DNA from 3 places in the Pelorhabdus sp. sgz311002 genome. Region 1 is predicted to be linked to each of the others. Evidence: riboswitches for the same ligand, from Rfam matches in the RefSeq annotation. Region 1 holds a riboswitch; each other region holds the start of a gene.
The links. A riboswitch is a leader RNA that binds a small molecule or an ion and turns the genes downstream of it on or off. The one in region 1 is predicted to bind thiamine pyrophosphate.
Positions count from the first base shown of each region.

Region 1 (10,457 bases):
TAATCGTAAATAAGCACCTGTCGAATCAGTGTATAAAACTCGCCCCCAGCTAAGTTCTCGACCTGCAGCCATTAGCCAGACTGGCGCTACATAGAATGCCAACTGCTTTTTAGCTAGAGGTCCATAGCCGCGAAACGGAATCACTGCCGTTACCATCGCAGTAACTACTAATACGATGACTTGGAGCCACTCTAACGGCCCATCCTCTGCTCCCCAAGAATTAGGTAGCATAACTGCGCCAACAAGGCAAAAAAACAAAACAATTACAGAACAATAGGTTGCCCCGGTTATGTGAAATAGAGAATATTTCTTCATCATTTCACTCCTTTTTATAAAACAAATTGACTGACTAGGCAGTCGATACGTTCCATATAATACCACATACAAGAAAAAGCGGCAAGGAAAATATCCTTGCCGCTTTTTTCTTGCAGAATAATCACTTACGAATTACGTAAAGTTTCTGCAATATCATATCGTTCCATTTTCTCAAGCTTCTTTATGACTCGTTGCAGTGTTGGTCCCATCCGATGTGCAACGCCATTTTTATCCTGAAAAGCAAAACCGAAGTTACTGCAACAAATTTTTTCAGAACCATTCGTCCAAATAATTGGGGTAAATACTCTTGTTGGTCTTTCCATTTACATTCCCCCTTTTATATTTATAATATTCTTCTCTGAAAAGACACCTTTTCCTTTCCTCCTTTAGTCCTAAAAGTTGCTTTCCAGCTATAATTTTTATTACTTAATAAAGTAGATGTACTGGATTATAAAAGGGATTTTACAAAAAAGCGAAAGAACTGAAAAGTTCTCTCGCTTTTTTGCAAAACAATAATTTCTAGCCGATCAATTTTGCCAAATCTGCTTCTACTGTACTAATGCCCGCAATCCCAAAATTCTCTACAAGAACTTTCGCAACCTGCGGTGACAAAAAGCCTGGCAGAGTTGGACCTAAATGAATATTTTTAACACCTAAATAAAGTAATGCTAAAAGTACAATCACGGCTTTTTGTTCATACCAAGCAATATTATAAACTATGGGTAGCTGATTTACATCATCGAGGCCAAATACTTCTTTTAACTTAAGCGCTACAAGCGCTAATGAATAAGAATCATTACACTGTCCGGCGTCAAGAACACGAGGAATCCCGCCAATATCACCGAGTGGCAGCTTATTATAACGATATTTTGCGCAGCCTGCCGTGAGAATCACGGTATCCTGAGGCAGCTTTTCGGCAAATTCAGTATAATACTCTCTTGACTTCATCCGGCCATCACAGCCTGCCATTACAACAAATTTCTTAATAGCGCCTGATTTTACAGCTTCAACAACCTTATCAGCAAGAGCTAATATTTGTCCATGGGCAAACCCGCCGACAATCGTTCCCGATTCAAGTTCTTCCGGTGTTTTTAACGTTTTCGCCATAGCAATAATCGGCGAAAAATCTTTTTTCCCCGCCGCATCAGCTACAATATGACTGCAACCTGGATAACCAGCTGCCCCTGTGGTAAAAATCCGTTCCCGTACTTCTTCTACTTTAGGCGGCACAATACAATTTGTGGTAAAGAGAATAGGACCATGGAACTTTTCAAACTCACCAACTTGCCGCCACCAGGAACCGCCATAATTACCTGCTAAATTCTCGTACTTTTTAAAAGCAGGATAATAGTGAGCTGGCAGCATTTCGCTATGAGTGTATACATCTACACCCGTTCCTTGTGTCTGCTCTAATAACTGCTCCAAATCTGTCAAATCATGACCAGAAATTAAAATAGCCGGATTTTCGCGCACGCCAAGATTTACTTTTGTAATCTCTGGGTTGCCATATTTACTCGTATTCGCTTCATCTAATAGCGCCATAGCTGCTACGCCTAGTTCACCTGTCTTTAGTGTAAGGGCAACCAGTTCATCTACGGCTCGATCATGCAGTGTAGCATCAAGCGCTTCATAGATAAAAGCATAAATTGCGGGATTTTCTTTGCCAATCTGCAGGGCGTGATGCGTATAAGCAGCCATGCCTTTTAGACCATAAATGATTAATTCGCGCAAAGACCGGATATCCGCATTCGTTGTCGCCAATACGCCGATGCTATTCGCTTTTGCCAGCAGCGACTCTTTCGTAGAAACAGTAAAAGAAGCTACATCAAGCACATCAGAATAACCGCTTTTCTTTTTTAAGGCATCCCGCAGTTCCAGCATTTTATGAATCTGTTCTTCAATCGCTATCTCATCAAAATTCGCATTTGTAATAGTAATAAATAAACTTTTCAAAACTTCATGGTTTACTTCAGCCATTTCAGCCGGATTTAATTTTCCGTGAACAACCACATGAGCAATTCCCTTAACTGTATAGATGAGCAGATCCTGTAGTTTTGCTACTTCGGCGGTCTTGCCACAGACTCCCCGCACCTCGCAGCCCGTTCCCTTTGCGGTTTCCTGACACTGATAACAAAACATACTCACTAAAAAAACCTCCTCAAATATTTTTTTGAAAATTACTTATTTTGTGGACTATTAATAAAATTTGTCATTATAAGACAAAATTCCTCCTTTTTATCGTAAATTTTCCAAATTAAAAAAGCTGCCTTCGGCAGCTTTTTCATTAGGTTTCGATGTACAATGTAGTTTTTCAACTGAGAAACTCATCCGTTAGAAGCTGAGCCAACAGCAAGCCCGATTAGAAAAGCGGCGATATTATGCATAGCCTCATTATGCCGCTGCTCTTCAAGCTCTTGGCGATCTTTCCATGATCGCCAGGATTCATGATCGCGCCGAGCCATTTCGCGCTCATGACGAGCCATCTCTAAATCATGTTGCCGCTCTCTTTCATGGAAACGTTCCATAAACCGTTCATGACGTTCTCTTTCCTCACGCTGTCTTTCCCGCCAATGACTCCGACTTTCAAAACTCCAGCGCTGCATCGCTTCATTATGGCGCCGATCTTCCTGTGTATAAGCTTCATCATGACGCATCCGCCATTCGTCACCAGGCGATGCTTCGGAGGTACTCATAAACAATCCTGTTTGCATAATTCCGGCCAATAAAGAGAAAGCAATAAATTTCTTCGCTTTTTGATTCATAGTTTATCCCTCCACTATTTACTAATGTAAGTATAAACTAGAAATATGACAAAATTATGACTATACTACCCAAATAATGGCTTAGCTATATCACCGCTGCCCTTTAGCCTCATCCCAGGCTTTGGCCAACGCAGTAGCTGCTCCCTTTGGATCATCCGCTTCAGAAACGGCCGATACAACAAAAAAGCCTGCGATTCCCGTTTGGGCTAACTGCGGTATATCAACAAGTTTAACGCCCCCACCCACTACGACGGGAATGGGACTAAGCTTAGCCAATTTTGCGATTTCATCAAAGCTTCTAGTAATCACATTTCCACTGTGATCCATGCCGCAATCGGGTTTTGTTTTTGTTTCATGTAAAGGGCCAGCGCCAAAATAATCAATCTGACTCACATCAGCCGTTGTAATATAATCAAACAATTCATGCGTTCTAGCCGATAAGCCAACAACCGCATCTTTGCCGAGATATTCCCGGCAAACATCTACAGGAATATCAGTTTGACCAACATGGATTCCATCTACTTTTACACCAAGCTTTCTTGCCGCCAAAACAACATCTAAGCGATCATCAACAAGAAGGGCCACAGTGTTTGATTTACCAAGACTTTTAATAACATCGGCTGCCTGACGGGTTAGTTCAATCATTTCAGCTGCAGAAGCTACTTTCGAACGAATTTGCACACAAGTAAAACCAGCCGCCACAGCATCACGAACAATTTCTGCTACAGGACGCTCCTTCGTATTTTCTGGACCAACAACAAGATAGGCTGAAATATCTAAATTTGTTCTTATACTCATTTCTCATCCTCCAAAATTCCGTTGACCTTTTCCACCTTCGCCTGAATCATATTAGTAAAGCCAGGGCGTATATCAGCTTTTAGAACGACTTCGGTACGAATCCCCTTCGCCGCAAGTACAAAAGTTGCCGCTTTAACAACTTGCATCACATCGTCCCATTCTCCTTCGATCTCAGTAAACATGGCAGTAGTACGATTAGGCAAACCGGATTCGCGAATGACTTTTACCACTTCAGCTACATAGGGAGCAAGTTCATCGCCTACGCCGCAGGGAGCAATAGCAACAGCAACTAAAGTATTCATCATTTATACCTCCTTAATATCAAAAGGATTATCAGCAATCTCGCTTGCTGTGGCTTTATATAATTCGTCAAGAAACTGGATTTGAAAATGTCCTGGCCCATCCACCTGCTCGGCCGCGCGACGTCCCGCTAAATTGTAAATCGCTGTAGCGGTAAGCGCTGCAATAAAGGGTGATGCCGCTGTAAGATAAACTGCCGCAACACCGCCTAGAGAACAGCCTGCCCCAGTAATTTTAGTCAAAAAAGTTGACCCGCCTTGAGAAAAAGCAACGATGGCACCGTCTGTGATTAAATCGATTTCTCCTGATACAGCAACAGCGCCGCCCGTCCATTTCGCCAAGGCAACAGCTGCTGTTTGGGCCGTATTCACAGAGTCAGTCGAATCAACGCCGCGCACCTTTGACGCCTCAGTTCCTCCTGCTAAATTCCATAAACCAGCTAAAGCAATAATTTCTGAAGCATTGCCTCGAATGATACTAGGCTTATACTCTTTAAATTGAAGCAATAGCTTTGTTCTTAGTTCGCCAATGCCTACAGCAACAGGATCAAGCACCCAAGGTTTATTTCCCTCATACAAGGCTTTTGCGGTACGCGGCAATGTCTCCTCGTAAACGGGAAGAAGTGTGCCGACATTAATATAAGTAGCGCCGCCAGCCCTTGCTAAAAATTCGCCTTCATCAGGCAAATACACCATAGCCGCCGCTCCACCGACAGCGAGCTGGGCATTTGCCACCAAATTGATTGTAACAGAATTTGTGATAGAACCTGCCATTGGATTTGTTTTCTGTACTGTTTCTACGGCTTGTATCATCTGCGCTTGAATACTTTTCTTATCGATCATTTTGCCCTCTTTCCATGCAAAAAAAATGCTCACCTGCATTCGGTAAGCATCTTTCGCACTGTCCTATTGCTTCCCTACGTCAGCGTTAACTAACAGGTTCAAAGGGTCAGGTTTTACCTTCTCAACTCTAAGGAGTCCCCCCGCAATCTATTATTTTCTATAACGTATCACTTCTCATCTATTCTGTCAATGTAGTATCTGCCGAGCAAAGTAAATGCTTCTCTGCCGCTTGAGTAAGATCCGCCACAAGATCTTGATACGCTTCGAGTCCTGCATGGAACCGTAAAATAAAGCCGTCCGGTAGCGGCGTAACTTCCCGCTTACCATGTACAGGCAGTACAAGTGACAAATGTCCGCCCCAGCTTTCAGCAATCCAAAATAGATTTAAGGCATCCATAAAAGCTTCAATCTGTCGACTCGCTAGATCAGAGCGAAAAACCACGCTAAACAAACCATTCCCTTTATGAAAATAATGCTGGAAACGTTCATAGTAGGGAGAAGATATCAGCGTCGGCGACAGAACTTCTTGGGTAAAAGGCTGCTCTCTAAACCATTCTATCAGGTGCTGCGCCGTGGCAGCATGACAGTCAAGCCGCTCTCTAGCCGAATCAATACGATGATACAGCCGGGAACAAGTCGTTGGCGCTACTGCGCCATTGCCTGCGGCGCGCAATTCATCGGAAATACTCTGCCAATCATTTTCATGCTTTGTAATGACAACGCCTGATGGCGTATCGCCATAGCCGCCTTCATACTTCGTGGTAGCTTGTATAACAATATCCACGCCATAGTCAAGGGGCTTAAACCGAACATGGCTTGCCCAAGTATTATCCATAACAGTACGCAGACTTGCCGCTTTTGCTATAGCAATGATTCCGTCGATATCGGGAATTTCAAAAGTACCACTGCCTGGCGCCTCTAAATAAATTATGAGATCCTCTCGTTCAGGATAATCTTGGCGCGCTTTAAATAAAACTGTAGAAAATTCTTCTTTTGATGCGCCTGATGGATAACGAATCTGAGTGATCTTTCTTCTATTTAAATAACGTACCATCGGTCCATAGACGCAATCAGGAATCAAAATTGCTTTCGGTGAAAAGGCTGCCAAAGTTGTCGAAATTGCCGACAAGCCTGATGGACAAATAACTGCTCCATAGCCATTATGAAGCGCCGCGATTTTTCTGCAAACAGCATCGGCTTCCGGCGTTTGAGGTATGCCATATTCCGCCCCGCCATAGGGTGCTTTGCCACATTCATCAGCGATACGATAGGCTTCCAGTGTAGGAAATAAAACTGAGCTTTGCCCCCAGGAACCCGTTTGCGAAAACTGCGCTGCATCACCAAGCCCGGCGGGATTGGGATGGCCGTGAACCTTATAAGGATTCATAACTGGCTCTTGCACCAGTCTGGTCTTGCTTGAGCACTGCATGAGAAAGTTACGTCTTGCCTCGCCCCGCATCGCAGCTTCCATTGTTTCATATTTCATAGTAAATTATTCTCCCATACCTTAATAACCGTCATTGTAAGCCTTATCAAACAAATCCATATAGCCTTTCTTGGTTATAACTCGCGGATTGCTGTCATTCGAACCATTCTTCACCGACATTTCCGCCAGAAGTTCAAAATCTGCCTTATCGATGTTTAAAGACCGTATCCCAGGCAACCCGATTTTTTGCGACAAGGCCTTAATATGTTCAATGCCTTGTTGCGCAGCCTTCGCGTCATCCTGCTCGTCAATTCCCATAGCGCGAGCAATTCGTGCGTACTTATATTCCACCGATGGCAGATTGTATTCCATCACATAAGGCAGTAATATGGCGTTGCACATACCATGCGGCGCATCATACAGACTCCCCAAGGCTTCCGCCATGCAGTGCACTGAAGCAACATCGGCATGACTAAAAGAAAGTCCCGCCAAAAGACTGCCCATCATCATTTTATCACGAGCCTCGCGATTCGTACCATTTGTTACGGCTTCTAGGATATTTTGCGCGATATATTCGACAGCGTACAATCCAACAGCCTCAGCAATTGGTTCCGTGCAATTTGCTGTATAGCCTTCGATTGCGTGCGTCAGAGCGTCAACTCCTGTAGCCGCGGTAACCATTACGGGAACAGTAAATGTCAGTTCAGGATCGACAATAGCCACTTTTGCAGCAATTGCTGGGCTTTTTATGGTAAATTTGAACTTCTCTTTTGTATCAGTAATAACTGAGGAAAAAGTGACTTCACTGCCCGTACCAGCCGTTGTCGGAATGGTAATAAGCGGCAAACAATCATCCTTTATTTTATTCTTGCCTTGATAGTCGCGGACTTTTCCCCCTTGGCGCGTCAGGACAGCCACCGCCTTGGCCGCATCAATTGGACTGCCGCCGCCAAAAGCGACTAATGCATCAACTCCCTGTTGTCTAGCAAGCTCAGCCGCCGCCTCCACATTGGTATCCTTCGGGTTTGCCTCGATCGCGTCATAAGTAATAAAAGCCACGTCTGCAGCGGCAATAAGATCACTGATTTTCTGCAAAAGTCCCGTTGCCGCTAAACCTTTATCTGTAATAATCATGACTTTTTTTACGTTCAATAATCGCAGTTCTTCCGCCAAAACACTTACTATTCCAGCGCCATATCTAATTTTTGTTGGTAATAGAAATTCAAAACAGTCGATCAATACATCCGCCCCCTTAATGTACTAACATACCACGAACAGGCTTTTTACTTGACGCAGTCTATTTGTGTCATATTGTATATTCTCCATGATCAGATTAAACCCTGGCAAAAAAGCCCAATTTTCTATTTTTCTAAAGATTCCCTTTCGTCGCTTTGCACTTCCACTAAATTCGTATGCTGGGGATTTCCAAAAGCCAGAGGTGTTGGCGCATATTTCGTCAGAACATTAATGCAGCCGCGCCGATCAATCCCTGTTTCATCAGGCGTCCACCAGGCTCCTTGCGGTACTGATACAACACCCGGCATAATTCGAGGAGTTACTTTTACTGGTAAAACAATAATACCGCGAGCGTTGAAGACCCGGACATTTTCCCCAGTAACGATCTGTCGGCTTGCGGCATCAAGCGGATTCATCCAGACTTCCTGACGTCCTGCTTCCTCCATCCAGCGAGTATTATCGAAGGTCGAGTGGACACGGCGCTTATAATGATGCCCGATACACTGAAGCGGATATTCTTTTATCAAAGGATCTTCCGGTCCTTCCCAAGCCGTAATATATTTCGGTATAGCCGGAATCGTTTTTAGTTTCTCCATTTGCCATAGCCGCTGTGAAAAGATCTCGATTTTTCCTGATGGCGTTGGAAAAGGGTATTCTTGGGGATTATCAATTTGCTCTTGAAAGGCAATATAAGGCTCCTTGTAATAACGACGATAAATCCCTTTGGCCTGAAGCTTTTCAAATGACGGAAAATCAGGATCAACCTTTCGCGTTTCTGCCACAAGATACTGTAGCCATTCTCGTAAGGTACGCCCTGCTGTAAACACATCGTGCAGCCCCAGTTTTTGAGCCAAATCGCTAACCCAACTATAGCCATTGCGGCACTGGCCTGGTGGCTCTACCGCCTGATTTCCATATAAAACATAGTCGCCATAAAGCCAGGGATTGACTAGATCTTCCCGTTCCATAAACGTATCGGCAGGTAAAACAATATCAGCATATCTTGCGCTAGGTGTAAGAAAGTGGCCGTTATCAACAATCAATTCCGCTAATGCTTCATCTTCCAATAATTGAGCCGTACCATTCGTATCAGAGTGCTGATTTGTTAAACAATTACCGCCCAAGTTAAAAATTAGCTTAATATTAGAATTCAGTTTAGAAACCCCTCTGACCCCTGCTTCCGCTCCCATTTCAGTTCCCCGTACTAGCGCTTCAGTCCAAGTAAACATAGAAATTTGTGCTTTGCAAGGATTGGAAATTGGGATAGACGCAAGTGGAATGTCTTGGGCTGGTTTACCATGGCCTGAAGCCCAACCGCCCTTCCTGCCAACATTTCCTGTCATGGCCGCTAAGACAGTGCCACAACGAACTATTTGTTCGCCATAGGCATGACGCTGTGGACCATACCCTTGAATCAAAGCGCCTGGTCGCCTTGTAGCATATTTTCGCGCTAAAGCTGTAATCTGCTCGCGTGGTATTCCCGTAATTGATTCGGCCCATTCCGGAGTTTTTGCCTTTTTATCAGATCCCAATCCTAAAATATAAGCTTTAAAAGAATTTCCATCTGGAATATGCGGCGGCATGTGCTGCTCATCAAATCCCAGACAGTAGGTATCAAGAAATGACTGATCCTGTAAGTGTTCAGTAATCATGACATACGCCATTGCCTCTAAAAGAGCGCAATCCGTTGTAGGACGAATCGGAATCCATTGATCGGCCAAAGCTGCCGTCGTATTCGAATAGACGGGATCAATCGAAATAATTTCGGCCCCAGCTTGTTTAGCTTGCTTAAGATAAAAAGCCGTATTCGTACCGTGAATCGTTTCTGCCGGATTCCAACCTAAAAGAATAATCAGTTTTGAGTTTATCCAATCTTCCCGGCTACTTCCAGTGCGATTCGTTCCAAAGGTATAGGGAGTCGCATCTTCCGTACAGGCTGTGCTATACGTTCCATAATAGGAAAGAAAACCGCCGTAAAAACCTAGAAGTCTCGCCATCCAAACGCGTTCCGACGTTTTTCCGGAATTCCCTGTAGCATAATTTAAATAGATCGCCTCAGGGCCGTATTGCTGCATAATTCGCCTTGTCTGACAGGCAATCGTCTCTAAAGCTTCATCCCAACTAATTGGCGTAAACTTACCCTCGCCACGCTTGCCGATACGCTTTAAAGGCTGAGTTAAGCGATCGGGATGATACATATAATCACGATAAGAACGGCAGCGCAAACAACCACGCAACTGCGGATCGCCAGGCTTATCCAAAATCGTATCATCAGCAGAAATTTTTACAACCTTACCATCTTTTACATGGGTTTTAAACAGACAGCGGCCGCCACAATTTAAAGCGCCTGCCGTATAGACTACTTTTTCAGCCATAACCTACACCTCTGGTACCGATTTTACAATTCTAACTGAGACCATTATATATTGCCGTGACGATGCGGCGTGATGACCAGCGCCGGTTCCGTCAAGGATTTATCAACCATGCCCTTTGTCTGCGAAACTGAGCCATATTTTCGCTGCAACTCTTCTAGCAAGCCATAGTCTAACACCCGCATCGGACAAGCCGCTACACATGCCGGTTCTTTGTCTTGCTCCAGTAGATCAAGGCAAAAATCACATTTTCCCATTTTTCCTGTAGTCTGATCAAGCTGTAACGCTTCATAAGGACAAGCTGTCGTACACTGTTTACAGCCAACACACTTTTCCACTGCTAATAAAACAATACCATCTTCCTCACGTTTTCTTAAGGCGCCAGTAGGACATACCGCAACACAAA
Region 1 covers NZ_JBWBCL010000005.1:198,792-209,248, reverse strand. The annotation lists gene AC0NJP_RS10370 (hypothetical protein) at 1-318, opposite strand, end outside; gene AC0NJP_RS10365 (hypothetical protein) at 441-638, opposite strand; gene hcp (hydroxylamine reductase) at 835-2,454, opposite strand; gene AC0NJP_RS10355 (hypothetical protein) at 2,640-3,077, opposite strand; gene AC0NJP_RS10350 (thiamine phosphate synthase) at 3,168-3,875, opposite strand; gene AC0NJP_RS10345 (MTH1187 family thiamine-binding protein) at 3,872-4,180, opposite strand; gene thiM (hydroxyethylthiazole kinase) at 4,181-5,017, opposite strand; TPP riboswitch at 5,071-5,169, opposite strand; gene AC0NJP_RS10335 (trans-sulfuration enzyme family protein) at 5,196-6,503, opposite strand; gene AC0NJP_RS10330 (iron-containing alcohol dehydrogenase) at 6,525-7,682, opposite strand; gene AC0NJP_RS10325 (DMSO/selenate family reductase complex A subunit) at 7,805-10,054, opposite strand; gene AC0NJP_RS10320 (DMSO/selenate family reductase complex B subunit) at 10,099-10,457, opposite strand, start outside.

Region 2 (10,457 bases), on a different contig from region 1:
TCAGCAAGAGCTGCCTGCAGGGCTAGAATTAAGTCAAGTATCGAATCAGCCGAAAGTCGTTGAAGAATCGATCGGCGAATTTACAAAATCTTTGAAAGAAGCTATTTTTATCGTTCTAGCTGTGTGTTTTGCCAGCCTAGGTATTCGCTCTGGTATCGTGGTAGCTTTATGTATTCCTCTTGTGATTGCGGGAGTTTTTGTTTGCATGCAGATTGGCGGTATTGATTTGCATAAAGTTTCTTTGGGCGCTTTAATTATCGCCTTGGGGTTATTAGTCGATGATGCCATTATTGCGGTCGAGATGATGAGCGTTAAACTAGAACAAGGCTGGGATACGTTTAAGGCTGCATCTTTTGCCTATACAGCTACAGCTTTCCCTATGCTGACAGGTACATTGATTACGTGCGCTGGTTTTATTCCGATTGGTTTTGCTAAAGGGAATGCCGCCGAATTTACGAGTTCGCTATTCAAGGTTATAACAATTGCCTTAATAATTTCTTGGCTTGTTTCTGTTTTAGTTACGCCGCTTTTAGGCAGCCTGCTTATTAAAGTTAAGAAAGATCACCAAGCGGACCATAACCTGTATGATACTAGGTTCTATCGATTGTTTCGCAGGGTTCTCGTTTGGTGTCTGACCCATCGCAAAATCGTACTTGTTTGTACGTTAAGTGCTTTTATTGGGGCAATTGGTCTGTTTCAATTTATCAAGCAAGAGTTTTTTCCACCGTCAATCCGGCCGGAACTTATTGTGGAAATGACACTGCCCGAAGGGGCTTCACTGAAGGCTACAGAGGCCGAAGCCAATCGGTTTTCTCAGGAAATAGCTAGTGACGAACAAATCGAAAATTATAGCTACTACGTTGGTGAAGGGGCGCCACGTTTTGTTTTAACTACCGAGCCCAAACTCCCTGCTAATAATTATGCTCAGTTTGTTATTGTGGCCAAAAGTCCTGAGGCGCGCGATATCATTCACAAGAAAATTGATACTCTCTTTGCGGAACAATTTCCCAATGTGCGCGGCAATATTAAATTGATTCAGACAGGGCCGCCTTCACCGTATCCGGTGATGCTGCGCGTAGCTGGCTACGATCATGATAAGGTGCAAGCCATTGCGGAAGAAGTGCGCCAGGTTATGAATGATAACCCGAACATTCTTGATGTGAATTTTGATTGGAATGAAAAAAGCAAAGTTATGCATTTGGCAGTGGATCAGGATAAGGCTCGCTTACTCGGTATTGATAGTCAAACCCTGGCAAATAACCTACAAATGCAGCTATCTGGTGCAGCTATTGCTGAGTTTCGTCAGCGAGATAAGACGGTTGATATGGTATTTCGTTTAAATAATCAGAATCGCTATGACTTATCGCATATGAAAGACCTCAATATTCATATCGGTAGCGGCAAGTTTGTTCCATTAGAGCAAATCGCTAAAATTAGTTATGATGGGGAGCAGGGGCTTGTTTGGCGGCGTGATTTAAAACCGACAATTACGGTGCAGGCCAATGTGATTCCTGGGGCAATGGGCAACGACGTGACTAAAGCAGTGTATACCTCTTTGAGCCAAATTCGCAATCAGCTGCCGCCCGGCTATAGCATTACGATTGGCGGCTCTTTAGAAAATAGCGAAAAATCCATTAAGTATTTGTTGCAGCCTGTGCCTGCCATGATCTTTGTGATTTTAACACTGCTTATTTTCCAGTTGCGCAAAATATCGCTGATGCTGTTGACTGTGCTAACAGCGCCGTTAGGCATCATTGGCGTGAGTCTGGCCATGCTGGCCACACAGCGCCCACTAGGTTTTGTAGCTGAGCTTGGCATTTTAGCTTTGAGCGGTATGATTATACGCAATTCAGTCATTTTGATTGACCAGATTGAGCAGCATAAAGCAGCAGGTGAAACGGTATGGGATGCAATTATTGATTCGACCATTCTGCGATTTCGACCAATTATGTTGACTGCGGCTGCGGCGATTTTAGGGATGCTACCGCTGGTTATCAGTAACTTTTGGGGTCCCATGGCTGTGGCCATTTCCGGTGGTTTATTTGGCGCTACCGTACTTACTTTGCTCGTGCTGCCGACTATGTATGCGGCATGGTTTAAGGTCGAGGTTCCTCAAGCTATAATTGGTACAAAAGATTCTGTAAAGAGTGACCAGGTGGACGGTTCCATTTAAAGATTCTTTGTTGAATTAGCAATAAAGAAGGCTGACGTACTACACGTAGATTTTACGTGGATGCGTCAGCCTTTTATGTTTAGTTTTTGGACTCGTATGAGGGTTACTTGACCTGGAAGTTAGTCACAGCACTTTGGAGTTCTGTTGCTGTAGATGCTAAGGATTTGCTGGAGAAGGCAATTTCTTGCATCACGGCGGCCTGTTCTTCTGTTGCGGCAGAAACGCTTTCCGCTTCTGTTGCATTTGCATTTGCTATTTTATCGACATTTTGAACTGATAGAACAAGGGTTTCGCTGCCAGCGGCAATCTGATCAATGGATTCGATAATGCCTTGCATCTGTGTTGATAAGGTTTCTACAGTAGCTGCAATTACTTTAAAGGTATCTCCAGCAGATTCAACTACTTCGATCCCTGTTTGAACGCCAGTGGCGCTAGCGTGGCTGGCAGTAATCGCCTGACCCATAGCAAGCTCGTTTTGTTGAATTAAAGCGGTAATCTTTTGTGCCGCTTGGTTAGACTCTTCGGCGAGTTTGCGAACTTCGTCAGCAACGACAGCGAAGCCACGGCCCGCTTCACCGGCGCGAGCCGCTTCAATGGCGGCATTAAGAGCTAGAAGATTTGTTTGACCAGCAATGGAGGAAATCAGTGTTACAATTTCGCCGATTTCGCGTGAGCCTTGTGCTAAATTTTCGATCGTATTTTGCACTGTTTCAGAGCCAGTACCAATATTACGCATATGTTCGGTGGCTTTTTCAATAGCCTCACGACCTTGACCCGTAGAAAGACTTGTTTTTTGGGCCATTGAGGAAATTTCTCGAACTGTTACCGTAATGTTTTCTATGCCAGCAGAGATTTTTTCAACAATCGTCGCCATTTGATCAACTGCTTTTGCCTGTGATTCAGAACCTGCGGCAATATGGCAGGTTGCCTGGGCGACCTGATTTGTTACTTCGGCGGATTGTTGGGCGCTGGCTGTCATTTCTTCGCTGGCAGCAGCAACGGTTTCTGATTTTAACTGTACATTGGTAATGAATTTACGAAGTTTTTCCGCCATTTCGCTAAAGGCTTTGGCTAGTTGGCCAAATTCATCATCAGAATTGATTTGAATGGGACGAGAACGTAAATCGCCTGCGGCTAATAAGAGTGATTCATCACGGATTCTGATAATGGGGCGGGCGAAATTGTTACTGATAGCAACAACAGCAATGGAGCCAAGTAAAATACAGACTAGGGAAGCACCTATTAGAATCAAGCTCATTGTTCCTACTTCACGTGTGGCTTCAGCGGCAGGGGCGGTAATCATCATGACCCAGCGCTGGTCGCCAGGAAGCTCAATGGGAGTTAGTACACTGAGATAAGACGTATCTTTATTTAGAAAGTTGTGAGTTCCTTCGTGTTGCCCGCCGTTTTCGACTGTTTCTTTGAATAAAGCGAGAATTTTATCGTCTAGTTCAGCAATCGGTAAATTCAGCTCAGTCGCTACTTTTTTTTCTGTTAACATTAGTTTGCCATTGAAGTCAGCGCTTTTGCCATTGGCAATGACCATACCGGATTTGGCAATAATCAGGCCGTAACCGCTGTCTTCAAATTTAATATCTTTTACCATGTCATTTAAACTGTCAAGTGGAATAGTTGCCTGCAGTATGCCGGTTACATTGCCATTAACGAAGACCGGAACGGCAACGGCCAGAGAAATTTTGCCTGTTCCCTTGGCAATGAGTGGGTCCGATATAGCAATTTTTTTAGTTTGAATCGCTTTTTTATAATATTCGCGATCGCCTAAAAAAACCGTATCTCCTTGCGCGCGGACAACATTTCCTTGCAAATCGCCATAATTTAAGCCCGTAAACTTATTGTTGCGCTTAATTCCGTCAGCTAAAGCACTGACGATTTGCGGGCGATCTGTGCCGGCTTTTATGTAAGGATTATTCGCCAGTTCCTGGACAAAGATAATTAGTTCATTTGTAGAAGATTGTACACGGTGCGCATAATCAACACCAATGGAAGAGGCAATTTCATTGACGCTGTTAGATAAGTAGTGTTTAGAGAAATAATAACTGATTCCAGTCAGAACGCTTAAAGAAATGATCATGATCGCAAGAATTAAGAACAACAGACGTGTACGGATGCTTGTCATGCGAAACTGAATAGGAAAGGTTTTCATACTTTCACCCCAATTTGGATTATTTAAATATATTTTAAAATATTTAGGTGGAACTTAAAAGAAGATAAGAGAGGAATTCTGTATACTTGGCCGATTTCCTGTTTAATTATACTATAGCTTGACAAGTAAGGCTAATTTTTACAAAAAATTAACCTCAAATTCACCTGATTTAAGCTATATTAGCCTAAAATAGGACTTGAAGGCTAGTGCTTTGGTATAGTCGAGAAAAAACGGTCAGGTGATAAGAATGAATCGTTTATTGGAACCGGCAATACGCTTTATGAATCGACTAAAATACGCTTATAAATTTACGATCATTGGGCTTCTTATTTTTATTCAGGCTTTTGTGTTAATTTATATGTTGGTAGCCGAGTTAAATCGGACGATCGAATTATCGGAAAAAGAGCGTATGGGGATTCACTATGAAATTGTATTAACTGATTTATTAGCAGCAGCTCAGTCTTATCGTACAGTTCATTATGAGTATTTGTCGCAAACAGATGAACATAGCCAAGCTTTGCAGCAAGAGAGGGCTAAGGTTGATCAAGCTTTGGCCAAGGTAGTTGAGGAAGAGAAGCATCTTGGAAATCAATTTGATACCGACTGGAAAGTACAGTTAGTGCAACAAGACTGGGGGAAACGAAAAGCAGCGACGCAATTAGAGCAAAGCCAGAATCAGACAGAGTTAGACTTAGATAGTCGCTGGATTGAAGAGATCAATGAATTGATGCAACATGTTGGCTATGCTTCTAATCTAACGATGGATTCAGACTTTACTACATCTTACCTTATTGATGTAACCTTAAGAAAACTGCCTCAGCTTATGGACTATTTGACTGTAACGAAAGCTCTTGCGGTACAGCGGCCCCAGAGTGGTTTTTCCGAAGACAGCAAGAATCGTTTACTGCAGATTGTTGGGCTGGAGCGGTCTGTACTAGAGCAGGTTAGTCATGATATCCAGCTTATATTTCGGCATAATGAGCTAGTAGAAAAAGAATTAAAAACCCTACAGTCGGCACTGACTGATTCTGTACCGATTTTTACTTGGAATGTGGAACAAAACCTTTTAGGGCAGCAAGGATTACCGATTCCGCCGGAACTACTTGCCGCCGCAGGCGTTCAGGCTATACAAACTTCCATAGACATGGAGAAAAGTACCTTACAGGTTGCAGAAAAAATGCTAGCAGAGCGAGTAGACCGTTATCGTCAATATCGTGATGGTGTAGTGGTTTTTTCAGGGGCTGTACTATTTCTTGTTTGCTATCTTTTCTTAGGATTTGATTTGTCAGTTCGTAGATCTGTCTATGAATTGAGTGGTGTTATGCAGCGCGTTGGTCAGGGCGATTGGGCGGTGCGAGGGCGGCTTTTTTCGAAAGATGAAATGGCTTTTCTGACAAATTCGATTAACACTACGCTTGATTCTTTGCAGAAAATGTATGAAGAAGTGCAGCGGTCTCATGCTTGCATGGAAGAATGGAATAAAGAATTGGAGAAAAAAATTGCGGAACGAACTGCCTCATTACAGAGCCTATTAGACCATGCTGGACAAGGATTTCTTTCTTTCGGTCCTGATCTTACAATTAATGAGGAATACAGCGCTGAATGTGAAATGATTTTTTCTGGCCCAATTGGCGGTAAGAATATTTCTGTATTGCTCTATCCGGATAATGAAACCGAGCAAGATTTTATAGTTAATCTCTTTGCTAAGGTCTTTACAGAACAACGTACGATGGTGCGAAAAACTTATCTTTCGCTTTTGCCAGAAGAAATTATGCTAGGAAATCGATCTATTGGGCTTGCCTATAAGCTAATTGAAGGCAAGAAAGAGCTTTGGGATCGAAGAATTATGGTGATTCTTACAGATCTTACTCTTCAAAAAACGATGGAACAGCAAATTCAGGCAGAGCGAGATGTTTTATCAATGGTGGTTCATGTTGTTACCCATGCCGATGACTTCTTTGCTGCTGTGAAGCAATATAATGCTTTTTGCCAAGAGGGGATCGGACAAAAACTCAAAGAAGAACAGACCACTACAGATATTTGCTCTGCCTTATTTCGAACGGTCCATACTTTTAAGGGAACGTTTGGGCAGCTTCGCATGAAGCACTTGATGGCAAAACTACACGAGATGGAAGATTGGTTAGGGAAGTTTTGCGCCCATAAAGCCGGAGCAAGCGATCAGGCTTTGCAAGCAACCCTTGCTGCTTTTCCACCTGCAACCTTACAAGAATGGCTGCAGGAAGATATGACGATTTTAAAAGAGATATTGGGAGAGAGCTTTTTTGAACAAGAAAATCGCTTGGTTATTGAAAGTGAACGTTTATTAGAACTAGAAGCGAAAGTGCAAGAGCTTTTACCACCGGAAGAATGTCGTTTCTTACTTCCTGAACTAAGAAAGCTGCGGTATAAGCCATTTAAAGAATTATTGCAATCTTATCCTGAGTATACGGTAGGATTGGCGGAACGAAATGGCAAAGTGATTAAACCGTTTGTTATTGAAGGCGGCGAGAATCTCGTCGATCCAATTATTTATCAAGAATTTATTAAATCACTTGGTCATGTATTTCGAAATGCTGTAGTGCATGGCTTAGAGTCCTTAGAGGAAAGAATCGTGCAAGGGAAAGATGAAATCGGCCATATGCGTTGTTGGATCCATCACGATGCTGAGGGCATGAGGTTACATATTCGTGATGATGGCAGGGGAATGGATTCAGAGCAAATCAGCTCTATTGCGTTGCAAAGAAAAATTTGTACAACAGTAGAATTGGCAGGGATGGATGAGCAAAAAAAGTTGCAGCTTGTTTTTGCTGAAGGCTTTTCCGGCGCTCCCAAAGTTACTGAATTAGCAGGACGCGGTGTGGGACTTTCTGCGGTTCTAGCAGAGTTAAAGCAACTTCATGGGACCGTACAGATTCATAGTGCGATTGGACAGGGAACTGAATTTGTTTTCTTTTTGCCGCATAGAAAAGCGAGCGACGTAGATGGTTTTGCTATTAGATAAACGACATATAATATAAAGGAGAAAACTTATGGCAAGAATAATGATTGTAGATGATGCTTTAATGATGCGTACAGTGCTGCGCAAGATTTTTGAAAAAGCCGGGCATGAAGTAGTAGCGGAGGCCGTAAACGGCGAAAACGCCATACAAGAATATCCAAGATGCGGCCCGGATATTGTTACAATGGATTTAACGATGCCGGGATTGGGGGGGATCGGGGCATTAAAGGGAATTATGAAAATAGATCCTTTGGCAAAAGTCATTGTTGTAAGTGCCTTAGGTCAAAAACACGTAATCTTTGAGGCTTTGCAGGAAGGGGCTAAGAATTATATTATAAAACCGCTTCAGGCGGAGAAGCTTTTAAGTGCTATAGACATTGTTTTAAATGAGGCTAGTTTTTGTGAGGCAAAATAAAAATAGTAAGACTGCCTGGAACAAGGCAGTCTTAGGTGACGCTGCTTTTAGGAGATTCCTGAAAGCAGTTTTTTTATTATATTAAAAAATAGTTTGCTTTATGTTGGAACGTTTCGTCGGTAAGGGTATAAAGTTGATCAATCAGGCTGGAACGAAAAGTTCCGGGGCCACTCGTTTGAATGGCTGTTTCGCCGCAGACGCCTAAGAGCGTTGTAGCGAGCAAGGCGCTGCCCAGGATATTTTGACTTGCTAAAAAAGTGCCGATGAGAGCATTTAGCATGCAGCCTGTGCCAGTCACTAAGGACAGCATTTCGCAGCCGTTTTTCACAGCGTAGGTATGGTGTCCATCGGAAAGTAAATCAATTACGCCTGAAGCGACAACGACAGAAGTTGTTTTTTGTGCTAGGCCAGCTACAATGGCGGCATTTGCAATTAAAGTATTTTCGGTAATTTGATCTTGAATGCCTACATCAATTCCCAAAGCAGTGTTCTTTACGCCTGCCAAAGCTTTTAATTCCGACATATTGCCTTTTATGACAGAAGGGCGGCACTGCGTAATGAAAGTTTCGGCAAATTGAAGCCTTAGATTGCTGCAGGCAATGCCAACTAAGTCAATAATAATTGGGTGCTGTAGTGCTAAGGCTTTTTTTCCTGCCAGAGGAATGGATGCCATACGCGCATCAGTGATGTTTCCCAGATTTACAGCTAAAGAACCTGCTAGCGTTGTAATCGCTTCCACTTCTAAAGGATGTTCGGCCATAATTGGTTTAGCGCCTACGGCGAGGATCGCATTGGCGCAGTCATTGATAGAAATAGGATTTGTGATACAGTGAATTAATGGTTTTTCGTGACGAATTTGTTCCCTAATTGTAAGTAAATCAGCTACATTAAGCCTGGACTTTATCATAAATTTTCGCTCCTAAGTTGCGTTGGAAATTTACTAGCATACCAGATCGTTTCAGTGAATTTAAGAAGAAATAAGCGATTGTTCCCCCGATTAAAGTGCCGCACAGAAAAAGCGGTACATAAAAGAGCCAAGTAAGGCCAGTTTTGCCATAGATAAAAGCCATAACCGGATAGGATACGATTGCACCGATAATGCCTGTGCCAATGACTTCGCCCGCTACGGCGCCGAAAAGATTGCCTTTTGATACGCGATAGAAAACTCCTGATAAGAAAGCGCCAAAGACCGCACCTGTCAGAGCAAGCGGCGGGATGCCCATAAACATCATGCGAATGACACCGATGAGCGTTGCGCAGAGCAGCGCATACCATGGACCTAGCAAAACAGCGCAAACAATATTGATAAAATGCGCCATAGGACACATGCCTTCAATGCGTAAAATGGGAGAAATGACTACACCAAGCGCGACTAGCATCGATAGCATAACTAATTTTAGTACCTTTGAATTTTTTTGCATAAAAAAACCTCCTTGAGTTTGGTCGGCAGCGACTCGCTCAGGAGAGTTCTTAAAAAAGGATATACTGATACACTAAATAGCTCTCCTGCGGTGTGCTGCAGGTCGGTCGAAGCTTAAAAGCTTCCTCTCAGCTTGAAACACAAGCTCCCTCGCTATTTAGTTGTCGGTTTGTTCTGACGCCGGACGCTCCTCCGTCATCTTTTCTTGTTGCCGGTAAATCAAAAAACAGGATAGACCGAAGCGGTTACCCTGTTTGTACAAGCGAAACTTTTCCTACGTTGGCATTATCCAAATCAGGTTTAAGGGTCAAAGTTTGATTACTTTTTCTCAGCCTGCACTACAAGCTCCCCTACTCAATTTATTTTCATTTATTGTAGCATAAGATGGCAAGAATCGCAATGAACAGCGCTGTTATTACTCTGACAAAATAGAAAGTTTTTTAAAAGATATAAAATAGCAGGAAACTGTCGAAAAGGTTCGAAAAAAATATAATGGAAAATCATAGAGAATCTTTAATAGATAGAGCAGGAACAAGGTTGTAGGAGGAAAACCATGAAATCCATTGAAATCATAAAATTACAGAGACGCTGTAACAAGCTAACAAAAATCAATGAGGAATTAGGGAAAAGCGAACAGATGTATCGCTTTTTAGCGGAAAATTCCCTGGATGTGATTTGGCAACTTGATGAAGCTTTTCGATTTGTTTACGTATCCCCTGCGGTTCAGCCTGTTTTTGGTTATCAGACGGAGGAGTTGATTGGACGTTCTTTATTTACTCTTCTTACAGCAGATTCGGTGAGAAAAGTGCAGAAAAAATATGAAGAGCGTAAAGCTTTGCCCCTTGAAGAGCGAAATAAGCAAAGTTTTATTTATACAGTAGAAGCTTATCATAAGGCAGGGTATACGCTTTGGCTGGAAGTGACAGTCAATCCGCTTTTGGATTCGCAAAAACGCTCCAAAGGATTTATTGGCGTTACGCGTGATATTAGCGAACGACGTAAAAATGAAAAGCTTATGTATCAATATGCTTTTTATGATTCGCTAACTAACCTGCCGAATCGTCGCTTTTTTGAAGCAATGCTGGAGCGAGCCGTAGGCGAAGGAACAAAATATAAACGTTTCTTTGCGGTGCTGTTTATGGATATTGATGATTTTAAGCAAGTAAATGATCGCTTTGGTCACAATACCGGTGATTTTTTATTACAGGTTCTGGCGGAGCGGTTTCGTCGTACCTTGAGAGCGAAGGATTTTGCCGCGCGCTTAGCTGGCGACGAATTTGTTGCCAT
Region 2 covers NZ_JBWBCL010000003.1:17,979-28,435, reverse strand. The annotation lists gene AC0NJP_RS05960 (efflux RND transporter permease subunit) at 1-2,173, shown strand, start outside; gene AC0NJP_RS05955 (methyl-accepting chemotaxis protein) at 2,277-4,337, opposite strand; gene AC0NJP_RS05950 (ATP-binding protein) at 4,585-7,338, shown strand; gene AC0NJP_RS05945 (response regulator) at 7,367-7,750, shown strand; gene thiM (hydroxyethylthiazole kinase) at 7,827-8,657, opposite strand; gene thiW (energy coupling factor transporter S component ThiW) at 8,638-9,171, opposite strand; TPP riboswitch at 9,424-9,532, opposite strand; gene AC0NJP_RS05930 (diguanylate cyclase domain-containing protein) at 9,724-10,457, shown strand, end outside.
Region 2: another riboswitch for thiamine pyrophosphate. It lies ahead of thiW (energy coupling factor transporter S component ThiW); the one in region 1 lies ahead of thiM (hydroxyethylthiazole kinase).

Region 3 (10,457 bases), on a different contig from region 1:
AATCTTGCTTTTTCATAAGAACACTCCTTTCCCTAAATCATGCCTAAGGCGTATCGCAAAACTACATCAGCCTGTTTAGCCGCCGCCACTGCCACACGCGGCGCTAAAGGCGGCTGATCGTCCCCTACACCTGTCACTAAATCACCAATTAAAAAGAAGCGTTCTTTTATCTGGTGAATCGTAATTGCATCACTGTCGCCCATTCCAGCAAGTCCGGAAGCCCCTACAAGCAGTTTATCGGAAGAAAGCAACGCTTCAATAATTTTCTTCTTATATTCGGCCTTATCAAAGGCTTCAATGACCACCTGGCAATCCGCAAAAACCCTGCTAAAATCATCAGTATCCAATTTTTGATCTACCGTATGAATTTGCACCGCCGGATTAATGGCCGTCAAATTTTCCCGCAGCATCGCAACCTTTAAAGAACCAATCTGCCGGGAAAAGTAGTATTGACGGTTTAAGTTGCTTGGCTCAAGCACATCAAAATCAGCAATCGTAAAGTCGATAAAACCACTGCGCACTAAATGAACGGCGCAGTTCGAACCAAGCCCGCCAGCTCCGGCTATACCAATTTTAAAACTTTGAATCTTAGCCAAAGCCTCACAGCCAATCATGCTCGCCAAAGACGTTTCGAAAGCGTTCACAAGAGACCTCCTTTACCTGCTCCAAAGGGGCTGCCAATCCTTCATAACTGGTTGACAACCTTGCCGTAAAATAGCGTCTTTCATGGCAGATACACCCCGTTCATCCGACGTGTCGAACTGACCAGCATTTTTCTGATGCGCTATATGTCCGCCGACAACAGTGCAAGCCCCTGCCGACATTTTTGTTACACCGATTCCCATCATATGATCACGCATAACTGGAGTTTCACGCGATGACATCGTAATACCAGAGTAAGGCATAAATAATCGATAGGCCAAAATATATTGGACCAAATTTTTATCGGTCACAGCGACAGGTGGCTGAAATTCACCCGTATGAGGCCGCATGCGGGGAACCGAAATACTCACATCTACCGCTGGATACTTCGTCTGCAAATACATTGCATGAAGCCCTGTTTTAAAACACTCCTGCCGCCATTGATCGAGTCCAAGCAAGGCCCCGATCGAAACCGACGCCATGCCGCTTTGACAGGCCCGTTCCGGCGCATCAAGGCGAAAGCGGTAATCTTTTTTCGGTCCTTTCAGATGCAGTGTATCATAAAGCGCCGCATTATAAGTCTCCTGAAACATGGTCATATTATCAACGCCCGCTTGGACAAGCTGTTCATATTCTGCTTTGGTCAAGGAATAAACCTCAATGGAAATAGAGGAAAAATATTTTCGAAAGATTTTAGTACATTCTTCCATATAGTTCACTGAAGCAATCTGCGGTGCATCTCCCGTTAAAAAAACAATATGTTTTAATCCGGTTTTTGCTACAGCCTGCGCTTCAAGCTCTACTTCTTCTAAGGTTAAATGATTGCGTTTGAGCTCCGTATTTAAAGCGCTAAAGCCACAGTAGCGGCATTGATTGCTGCAAACATCAGATACGTAAATTGGCGTAAACAATAGAATCGTTCTGCCGAAGTGGCGTGCTGTAAGATCCTTAGCCTTCTGCGCCATAGGCTCTAAAAAAGCCTCAGCAGCTGGCGCTAACAGCTTCATATAATCGGCTAAGGAGAGATGATCCTTGCGCAATACCTGCGCTACATCCTGCTCCGACACAGCGGCAAAAAAGGCCGGAAAATCAAAGGAATCATACTCTTGCAGGGCGTCAAAGACGCTCCCCTTATTCATGTAAAAACCCTGTGAGCGGCGACGATGCTCGCGCTAGAGTCTGATCTACGCCTAACCCAGCTAAAAATGCCTGTCGTCCGGCGGCTACCGCCTGACCAAAAGCTTTTGCCATTAAGAATGGATTGGGAGAACTGGCAATCGCCGTATTCAGCAAACAAGCTGACGCGCCCATTTCCATAGCTTCCACGGCATGAGACGGCGCTCCAATCCCTGCATCAACGATAATCGGGAGTGAAATCTCCTCAATGAGAATTCGAATTAATTCTTTCGTTTTCAAGCCGCGATTGGTGCCAATCGGCGCGCCTAACGGCATAATAGCAGCAGCTCCGGCATTTACTAACGCTTTTGCTACCATTAAATCGGGGCTGATATAAGGCAAAACGATAAAACCTTCTTTCGCTAAAACCTCGGCAGCTTTTACAGTTTCATAGCCGTCAGGCAACAAATACTTACTGTCAGAAATAACTTCAATCTTAATCCAATTCCCACAGCCGGACGCTTTCGCTAAACGAGCCAGACGAATCGCTTCTTCTGCTGTTCTAGCGCCTGATGTATTGGGCAGTAATTGCATATGATCTGGTATATTTTCTAAAATATTATCTTGTTTTGCTTGAAAATCGATACGCCTGAGTGCCACTGTAATCACTTCGGCGCCAGATGCCTCGGCAATAGCCGGGATCAACCTATCATCACTATATTTCCCTGAGCCAATAAATAAGCGACTAGAGAGCTTTCTCCCGCCAAGTTCAAAAAAATCTTCCTGCTGTTGCATAATTAACCGCCTCCGACAAAGCGCAACACTTCAATCGTATCTTGATCTTTAACAATTGTTTGAGCCAATTCGTCGCGCTTTATAATTATTTGATTTAATTCCACTATGACTGTGTCCAAATTGATTTTTTGCTGCGATAATAACTCTTCTAGTGAAACTTCTGCTGCAAAAACAACCTCAGCTCCATTCAAACGGATTTGCATTCGCCTCACCTCACTTGCTAAAAAATCGCAAATAAAAAAGCTCGCGATCCAACATAGGCGCGAGCTTAAACCAAGCTAAGTGCGTGCTTCCCTACGCTGGTATTAACCAGATCAGGTTCAAAGGGTCGAAAAATCTTTCTCTCAGCCGCCAACCGGCTCCCCTAGCGAACTATTAATTTATCTGTATTATAGTACAGCCTTATCGCTTTGTAAAGAACTATTGGCTGCTTCCCTGTCCCTGATTTGTATCTTCGGCAAATTCGCTAAGGGCCTGTAAAATTTTAAACTCAGGCTCTTTTGCCAAAGAAGCGATAAAAGCCCGACGAACATCAGGCTGGTTAAAAAGTTGCACAAGCTGCGGCCTTACTTCCGGACTTTCTAAATGCTCTGCCAAAACCTTAGCAACCTCCGGTCGCTTTAAATACTCCAACATTTCCTGGCTTCCCTCGGGCGATTTCAGATAGCGCAAAACCTGCGCCGCCAACAGATCTTGTATGGCTGGATTATCCATGCTTGTTTGTACAAGTGTCATAACAGCTCGCTGTTGAATATAATGACGGTCAAGCCACAGAAAGCTGCCAACTGCGATAAGTAGGCCTGAAATGAGCCCTACTAATATACTGCTAAAAATTTTTCCCCGCACTTTCTTCACCTCAATCTTCTGCTTCACTTCTTACCATACCCGCTTACGTTTTTTTTATTCTTCGTATAACTCTTGTAAGTTTAGGCTATAGTAAGAAAAACAATAGGAAAGAAGGATAGGCAATGACTTTTAAAGATATGGCCAATTCTGAGCCGCAAAAAAAATCGCGTCCGGCAGGAGCGTCAGTGCAAAAATCAGCAAAAACAGATACTGAGACTGCCAAAGAACAGAAAAAGTTCCCCTGTAAAAACTCTCTGCCAACTTAAAAAGAACAGTCAGGCTCAACTAAACAGCCTGACTGTTCTTTTTATTGGTTTGAGACAAAACGACTCAAAAACGCATAAGCTACAAAAAAGCTATGGTGGTGAAACTATGCGACTGAAATGCCCCAAATGCCAGAAAAACTATTTTTGGGGTAAAGGCTGCGCCTACCCTTATCAATACTTTCATACATGTCGCCGCTGGTGGTGGAATTACCATCCCTACTGGTGGAATTACTTCTACTAAAAGGGACTTACGCCATCTCTTCCATTAACGAAAGCACCGAATTCGGCTGACTCAAGTTTCTGTCGATAAGCGTTCCCTGCGCCAAAGCGGGCAAGGATTCCTCTAATGTCATTCTATCAGTTTGATAGATAACGCCAAGCGGAATTTTATCACCCCATTGCCCGGCAATGGCGCTAGCCTTAGCAAAATCAGTTTCATCATAATCGGACAAGGTATCCACTTTGTAGATTCTCTCTTGATACCATTGATACGTATTAACATGATTAAATGATACGCAAGGTTGCAGAATATCGACAACAGCAAAACCTTTATGCTGAATTGCCATAGCCATCGTTTCGCTCAAATGCGCCAGATCAGCTGAATAGGATCTAGCGACAAAAGTCGCGCCAGCTTGCAAAGCAAGTTGAACAATGTTTACAGGCTTTTCTAAATTACCTAGCGGCGGCGGTGTGAATTTCGTTATCGCCCCTAGATCACTAGTAGGCGAGGCCTGTCCTTTAGTCAAGCCATATATCTGGTTGTTATGAATAAAATAGGAAATATCTAAATTTCGCCGTGCTGTGTGGATAAAATGCCCCATTCCAAGGCCCATGCCGTCGCCTTCGCCACCTTCGGCAATTACAGTCAGCTTATGATTAGCTAACTTCAATCCTGTAGCCACAGGCAGCGAACGACCGTGAAGCGTTTCAATACGGTATGTATTCACATACTGACTTATTTTGCTGGAACAACCGATTCCTGTAACGAGAGCCGTCTGTTCCGGATCTAATTCAAGCAGTTGAAAGGCTTTTTTCAGAGCGGCATGAATACCAAAATTACCACAGCCTGGGCACCATGTAGGAACATAAGGTAAAGTATATTGATCCATTATACTAGCACCTCCTTGATTTTATCGGCGATAGCTTTAACACTAAATGGTCTAGAATCATATTTAAAATAAGTAAAATCTGGTTTTATTCCGGTATAAGAACCCAAGAGCAAGCCAAGCTGTCCTGTTTTGTTGCCTTCAATCAACAATGTTTTTTTCGCCTTTTGTAAAACAGCCTCAACGGCCGCTGTGGGAAAAGGCGAAGGATACAAAACTTGTAGATAATTCACAGAAACGCCTTGTTGCGCTACTTCATCCATCGCTGCTAAAATCGCGCCTTTAGAAGACCCCCAACCAATCACCGTCAAATCGGCCATCTCAGGACCGTGCAGTTTGACAGAAGGAATTTCCTTAAGCAAATCTTCAACCTTATTAAATAGCTTATCCGTACCTTTTTCCGTAATGCTTGGTTCTTCTGCCGCATATTCCCGGTTTCCCGAGCTATAAAATCCGTCAGCGCCATGAGTATAACTTGTGGCTATATGACGACCACCCTTCTGACCGGGAAAAGACCGCGGCGATACGCCGTTTTCCGTTAAACTATATCGTAAATAAGGTTGATGGCTCGCCAAGTAATCCTCATCAGCGAAACATCTTTCAATTGCAAGGCCGCTTTGATCAAAAAAGTCCTGAACCCAGCTGGAATCCGCCAAATATTTGTCAGTCAGAATAATGGCAGGCATTTGATATTTTTCAGCTAAATTGAAAACCCGAAATGTTTCATAGAAACACTCCTCTACATCACCTGGCGCTACAATCAAGCGAGGAAACTCTCCTTGCGAGGAATAGTAGACGAAATTCAAATCAGCCTGCGCTGTCCGCGTAGGCAAACCAGTACTTGGGCCACCTCGTTGGGCCAGTACCATTACAACAGGGATTTCTGCTTGCGCCGCAAACCCTAGCGCTTCTACCATCAGAGCAAAACCGCCGCCGCTCGTGGCGCCGATTGCTCTTACACCGCCGAAACCAGCACCAATGAGCATATTCATTGCCGCAATTTCATCTTCAGCTTGCTTGAAAACTAAACCGTAGGCAGCCCCGTGGTCTGCTAGATAAGTAAGCACACTGGAGCCAGGCGTCATTGGATAGCCTGCAGCAAAAGTTACACCTGCCGCCAAAGCACCGAGCGAAATCGCGTCATTGCCATTAATCAGCATTTTCTTGCGATCAGTTTTTTCAAAAGCAAAAGGAAATTGCTTGCTAACTTTATATTCATCTTGCACGGCAGTAAAAACCTTATGAAACAGCGACATGTTTTTTTCTAGCACATCGGCTTTTGTAAACTCGCTAGCGAAAACATGAAGAATTGCTTCACTAGAAAATCCGGTTAAAGCGCAAAAAGCAGCAAGCATCGCGCTATTGACCATAACTTTCTCATCGCCACTTTCTAGCGACTGAACTAACTTAACAGGAAAAACCTGAACTCCTTCAGGCAATTTCACTAAATCAGGTTTGACTGCACCGTCATCATACAAGGCCACAGCCCCAGGTTTTAGTTTGTTTATATTTTGATCCCAAGCAGGCTGTGAAAAAGCGCCGAGAAAATCCAGCTCTTCATCATAAGCGCCTTGAGGCACAGAACCAATCTGTACTAAGCAGTCATTTAAACCGCCTTTGATAAGGGAAGGATACTCGTTAACTACAATAGCCCACAAACCATAGCGGCTAGCCGCCTTGGCCACGGTAGAGCCAGCGCTCATTACACCGTACCCTGCTTGTCCGCCAAACATGGCAGTAAAAGATTTTTTTGACATTCCTGTTCCCCCTTTATTTCTTATTATAAATAAACATTCGCCAAACTTATAAACAAGCCTTCTAATTAAATTATATTTTCTAAAAAATATTGTTTATTATTTATGTAAATCTTTTAATGGATTTTTATCGTACGCCTAAAAAAATAAACCAGACAAAGCCTACCGGCTAGTCTGGTTTATTTTTTCATTATGATTGGGTCAAAGAATAAAAGCCTAAATAAATCATTAAAGCTAAGACAATAAGCCCATAAATATAGTTTGCCTTTGAATTATTCGGATGATCAACTGGGCGAAAAACCATCGTATCTCCTCCATATTTCTGCTAAATTCCGCTTTTTAGAATTCATACATTCTCATCCACTGCGTCTTAAACAAGAAGACTTCACAATAATATGCTCTGCTGCAGCCTTGGCGATAATGGCAGCGCAAACGCGGGCATCGCTTAAAGCTTCATGATGATTTAATTCTACTGCCAAATGAGCAGCCACAGTATGAAGCTGATGATTTTTTAGCTGAGGCCAAGCTTTTCTGGCGACATCGAGCGAATCAATCACTTGAAATGCTGGCACAGGTAATCGATAATAAGCAAGAGATTCTAATAAAACCGATTCGTCAAACCGTGCATTATGGGCCGCAATAATTTGTCCTTCAATGTAAGGAACCACTTCTGCCCATATTTCGCGAAAGGTCAAAGAATCTCTTACCTGATTATACGTAATCCCATGAATATCAGTAAACGTAAACGTCGGGGTAGGCGGTCGAATAAACCAAGATTTTTCCTCAATAATCTCGCCTTTTTCTACTAGGGCAATCCCAAGCTGACAAGCGCTATAATGCCTAGGATTCGCTGTTTCAAAATCAATGGCCGTAAATCGTTCTGGACACATAGCGCCTCCTATGCTCAATGATCCCATTTTATAACACTGGCGCCCCAGGTCAAACCACCGCCAAAGCCTACAAGAACAATGACATCGCCTTTTTTGATAAGGCCGCTCTTAACGCCTTCATCAAGAGCAATTGGTACAGATGCGGCCGAGGTATTTCCATATTTATCAACATTTATGACAACACGGTCTAGCGGTAATTTCAGCCGTTTTGCCGCCGACTGAATAATGCGATAGTTAGCTTGATGCGGCACTAAATAAGTTACATCATCGGCAGTTAAGTGAGCTTGTTCCAGTGCTTTATTAGCAGCCTCGCCCATAATTTTTACAGCAAATTTAAAAACTTCATTTCCATTCATGCTGATATAATGAAGCCTTTTTTCAATCGTATCACTGGAAGCAGGAGATTTAGAGCCTCCTGCAGGTACTTTTAAAAGATCACCACCAGCTCCGTCTGCACCAAGATGACTTCCCAGTATCCCATAGCCAGATTCGGTTTCTCCTAAAACTACCGCGCCAGCACCGTCGCCAAAAAGAATTGCTGTACCACGATCTGTCCAGTCAGTAATTTTCGACAAAGTTTCGGCTCCGATTACAAGAACTTTTTCATATGTTCCTGCTTTTATAAAGTTAGTACCTACAGCCATGCCATAAAGGAAGCCAGAACATACAGCAGTCAAATCAAAAGCCGCCGCCTTTGAAGCCTTTAACCGATCTTGCAGTAAGCACGCTACAGAAGGGAATACCATATCAGGTGTAACTGTTGCGACTATAATCAAATCCAATTCTTCCGCCTTTACATTGGCATCTTTTAACGCCCTTTCCGCTGCAATAAAGGCTAAATCCGAAGTAGTTTGATCTTCAGCGGCAATCCGCCGCGCTCGAATTCCAGTACGCTCAACAATCCACTCATCTGCTGTATCAAGAATTTTTTCTAAATCTTTATTTGTCATTACTTTCTCAGGCACATATGAGCCAATTCCTAGTATACCAACAGCTTTCTCGGCCATAGATTGATCTCTCCTTCATCTTTTCATTAGCGTCTACAAATAACGCTTTCTTATGTCGAGTAGAATTTGTTATATTAACTGACCTAATCCCTATCTTAAAAACTGCGCTGACGCATTATTTTATCATTAAGTCTAGTAAACAGGCAACAAAATTCCATTATTTTGAAAACCACCAAGAAAATCCCCATCAAAAATCAGATAAAAATAGAACCACAAAATAAAATATGGTTCTACCGAAAAGACGAATGAGTCGTGGTTACGCCCATTCAAAAGACAAAGTTACGACAATCTCATTATCTTCAGAGCGAATGCTATAATAAGAAGCACGACCCAATAGCTTCTGAAAAGAACGGATTTGTTTCGGCGTTTCACCGATAATTTCTGGTACTCGAATCGTTACAAGCGCCTTATTATTAAAATTTTCTACAACGCTTACATTATTTGAAACAAGCTTAATTCCGGTAAGGATACGAATAAAGGTTGCCCGTCTCATTTTCGGCCTCCCTTTCCATAAATAAAAGTTAGTACTATTATACCACAAATAGTCCAGCCTGTTCCACCAACTTGGCAGCTATGCTCTCTTCCTATTTTTCAATAGAAACGCAAAATGTCTCTATAAACCAGTGTTTATAATTTTTTTGCCTAGTTAAAAATAAGATTATTACTTTTTTCAAAGCAATAATCCAATATAAAAGAGCAATTTTTACTACAGGCATTTTCTCTTGTTTCCTCAAATATGATATAATAAAAGCACTAACAAAAAATTTAATTAATTTTTTACCATGTGCTATTTTCAGTAAGTTTCGAAAATACCTTCATCTTAAGAAAGGAGGGTTGTTGTTTCTTTACTGGAATCATTTGATTTTATTATATTAAAGGAGGTTTTATTCATGACAAGTCCATTTCTCGGTGAATTTCTTGGTACGGCAGTCTTGATTTTTTTCGGCAACGGCGTAGTAGCAAATACGTTGCTGAAAAACTCCAAAGCGGAAGGTTCTGGCTGGATAAACATAATTATTGGCTGGGCTATTGGCGTTCTAATGGGCGTTTTCGTCGCCATTGCCTGTGGTGCACCGCAAGCCGATCTAAATCCAGCAGTAACTTTAGCAAAAACTTTAAACGGCGTTTATCCCGGCTCTGAAGCTATGGGAATTATGCTTGTCCAACTTGCTGGCGGTTTTGTCGGCGGTTGCCTCACTTGGATCTTCTTCCGCGGCCATTGGGAAATAACAGAAGATACTGGTGCAAAATTAGGCGTCTTCTGCACAGCCCCAGCGATCCGCAATTATTCCCAAAACTTATTGTGCGAAGCCTTGGCAACTCTTATGCTGATATTCCCGATCTTTGCTATATTCTCTAAAAACGTCGGGACAATCCCACCAGCTGTCGGCCCCTTCATGGTTTCCCTTTTGATCTTAGGCATCGGCTCCTGCCTCGGCGGCACTACTGGATATGCCTTAAATCCTGCCAGAGATCTTGGCCCACGCATTGCTCATGCTATTTGCCCGATTGCCGGCAAAGGCGACTCTGATTGGGCTTATTCCTGGGTTCCTGTTGCTGGTCCAATGATCGGCGCAGTTCTTGCTTTCATGCTTAGCAAAGCAACTGGTATTTTATAATCCACTCTAGAAAATAATAAAAAAGAGACTGTTGCAAGTTAGTACTTTGAACTTGCCGCAGTCTCTTTTTCTGTATTTGTTTGATTAAAACAATTGCCGTAAACCAAGACAAATAAGCAAAAAACCGGAAAGCAAAGTAGCTTTTTGCCCAAGCCATTCGGCCCCATATTTTTTACCAACATAAGCGCCAATCCATAAAGTAATAAAACTACAAAGGCCGACAAGAAGAGGCATTAACAAACTCGGTAAATCGGTCATACTAACGTCAATCCCGATCGCCAAAGTGTTTATGGATAAGGCAAACCCCAGCACAAAAGCCTCGCGCCAATCAATATGGTGTGATTCATCATGATCGGCTTGCTCTGGTCGGCCAATAATCGCCTGCGGCCAGCGACTCTTCTTAAAATCTTTCGATT
Region 3 covers NZ_JBWBCL010000001.1:302,917-313,373, reverse strand. The annotation lists gene thiE (thiamine phosphate synthase) at 1-16, opposite strand, end outside; gene thiF (sulfur carrier protein ThiS adenylyltransferase ThiF) at 33-644, opposite strand; gene thiH (2-iminoacetate synthase ThiH) at 657-1,781, opposite strand; gene AC0NJP_RS01595 (thiazole synthase) at 1,774-2,553, opposite strand; gene thiS (sulfur carrier protein ThiS) at 2,556-2,756, opposite strand; TPP riboswitch at 2,828-2,929, opposite strand; gene AC0NJP_RS01585 (hypothetical protein) at 2,974-3,426, opposite strand; gene AC0NJP_RS01580 (hypothetical protein) at 3,522-3,665, shown strand; gene AC0NJP_RS01575 (2-oxoacid:ferredoxin oxidoreductase subunit beta) at 3,914-4,774, opposite strand; gene AC0NJP_RS01570 (2-oxoacid:acceptor oxidoreductase subunit alpha) at 4,774-6,528, opposite strand; gene AC0NJP_RS01565 (3'-5' exonuclease) at 6,882-7,415, opposite strand; gene AC0NJP_RS01560 (beta-ketoacyl-ACP synthase III) at 7,430-8,422, opposite strand; gene AC0NJP_RS01555 (hypothetical protein) at 8,679-8,915, opposite strand; gene AC0NJP_RS01550 (MIP/aquaporin family protein) at 9,313-10,041, shown strand; gene ytaF (sporulation membrane protein YtaF) at 10,126-10,457, opposite strand, start outside.
Region 3: another riboswitch for thiamine pyrophosphate. It lies ahead of thiS (sulfur carrier protein ThiS); the one in region 1 lies ahead of thiM (hydroxyethylthiazole kinase).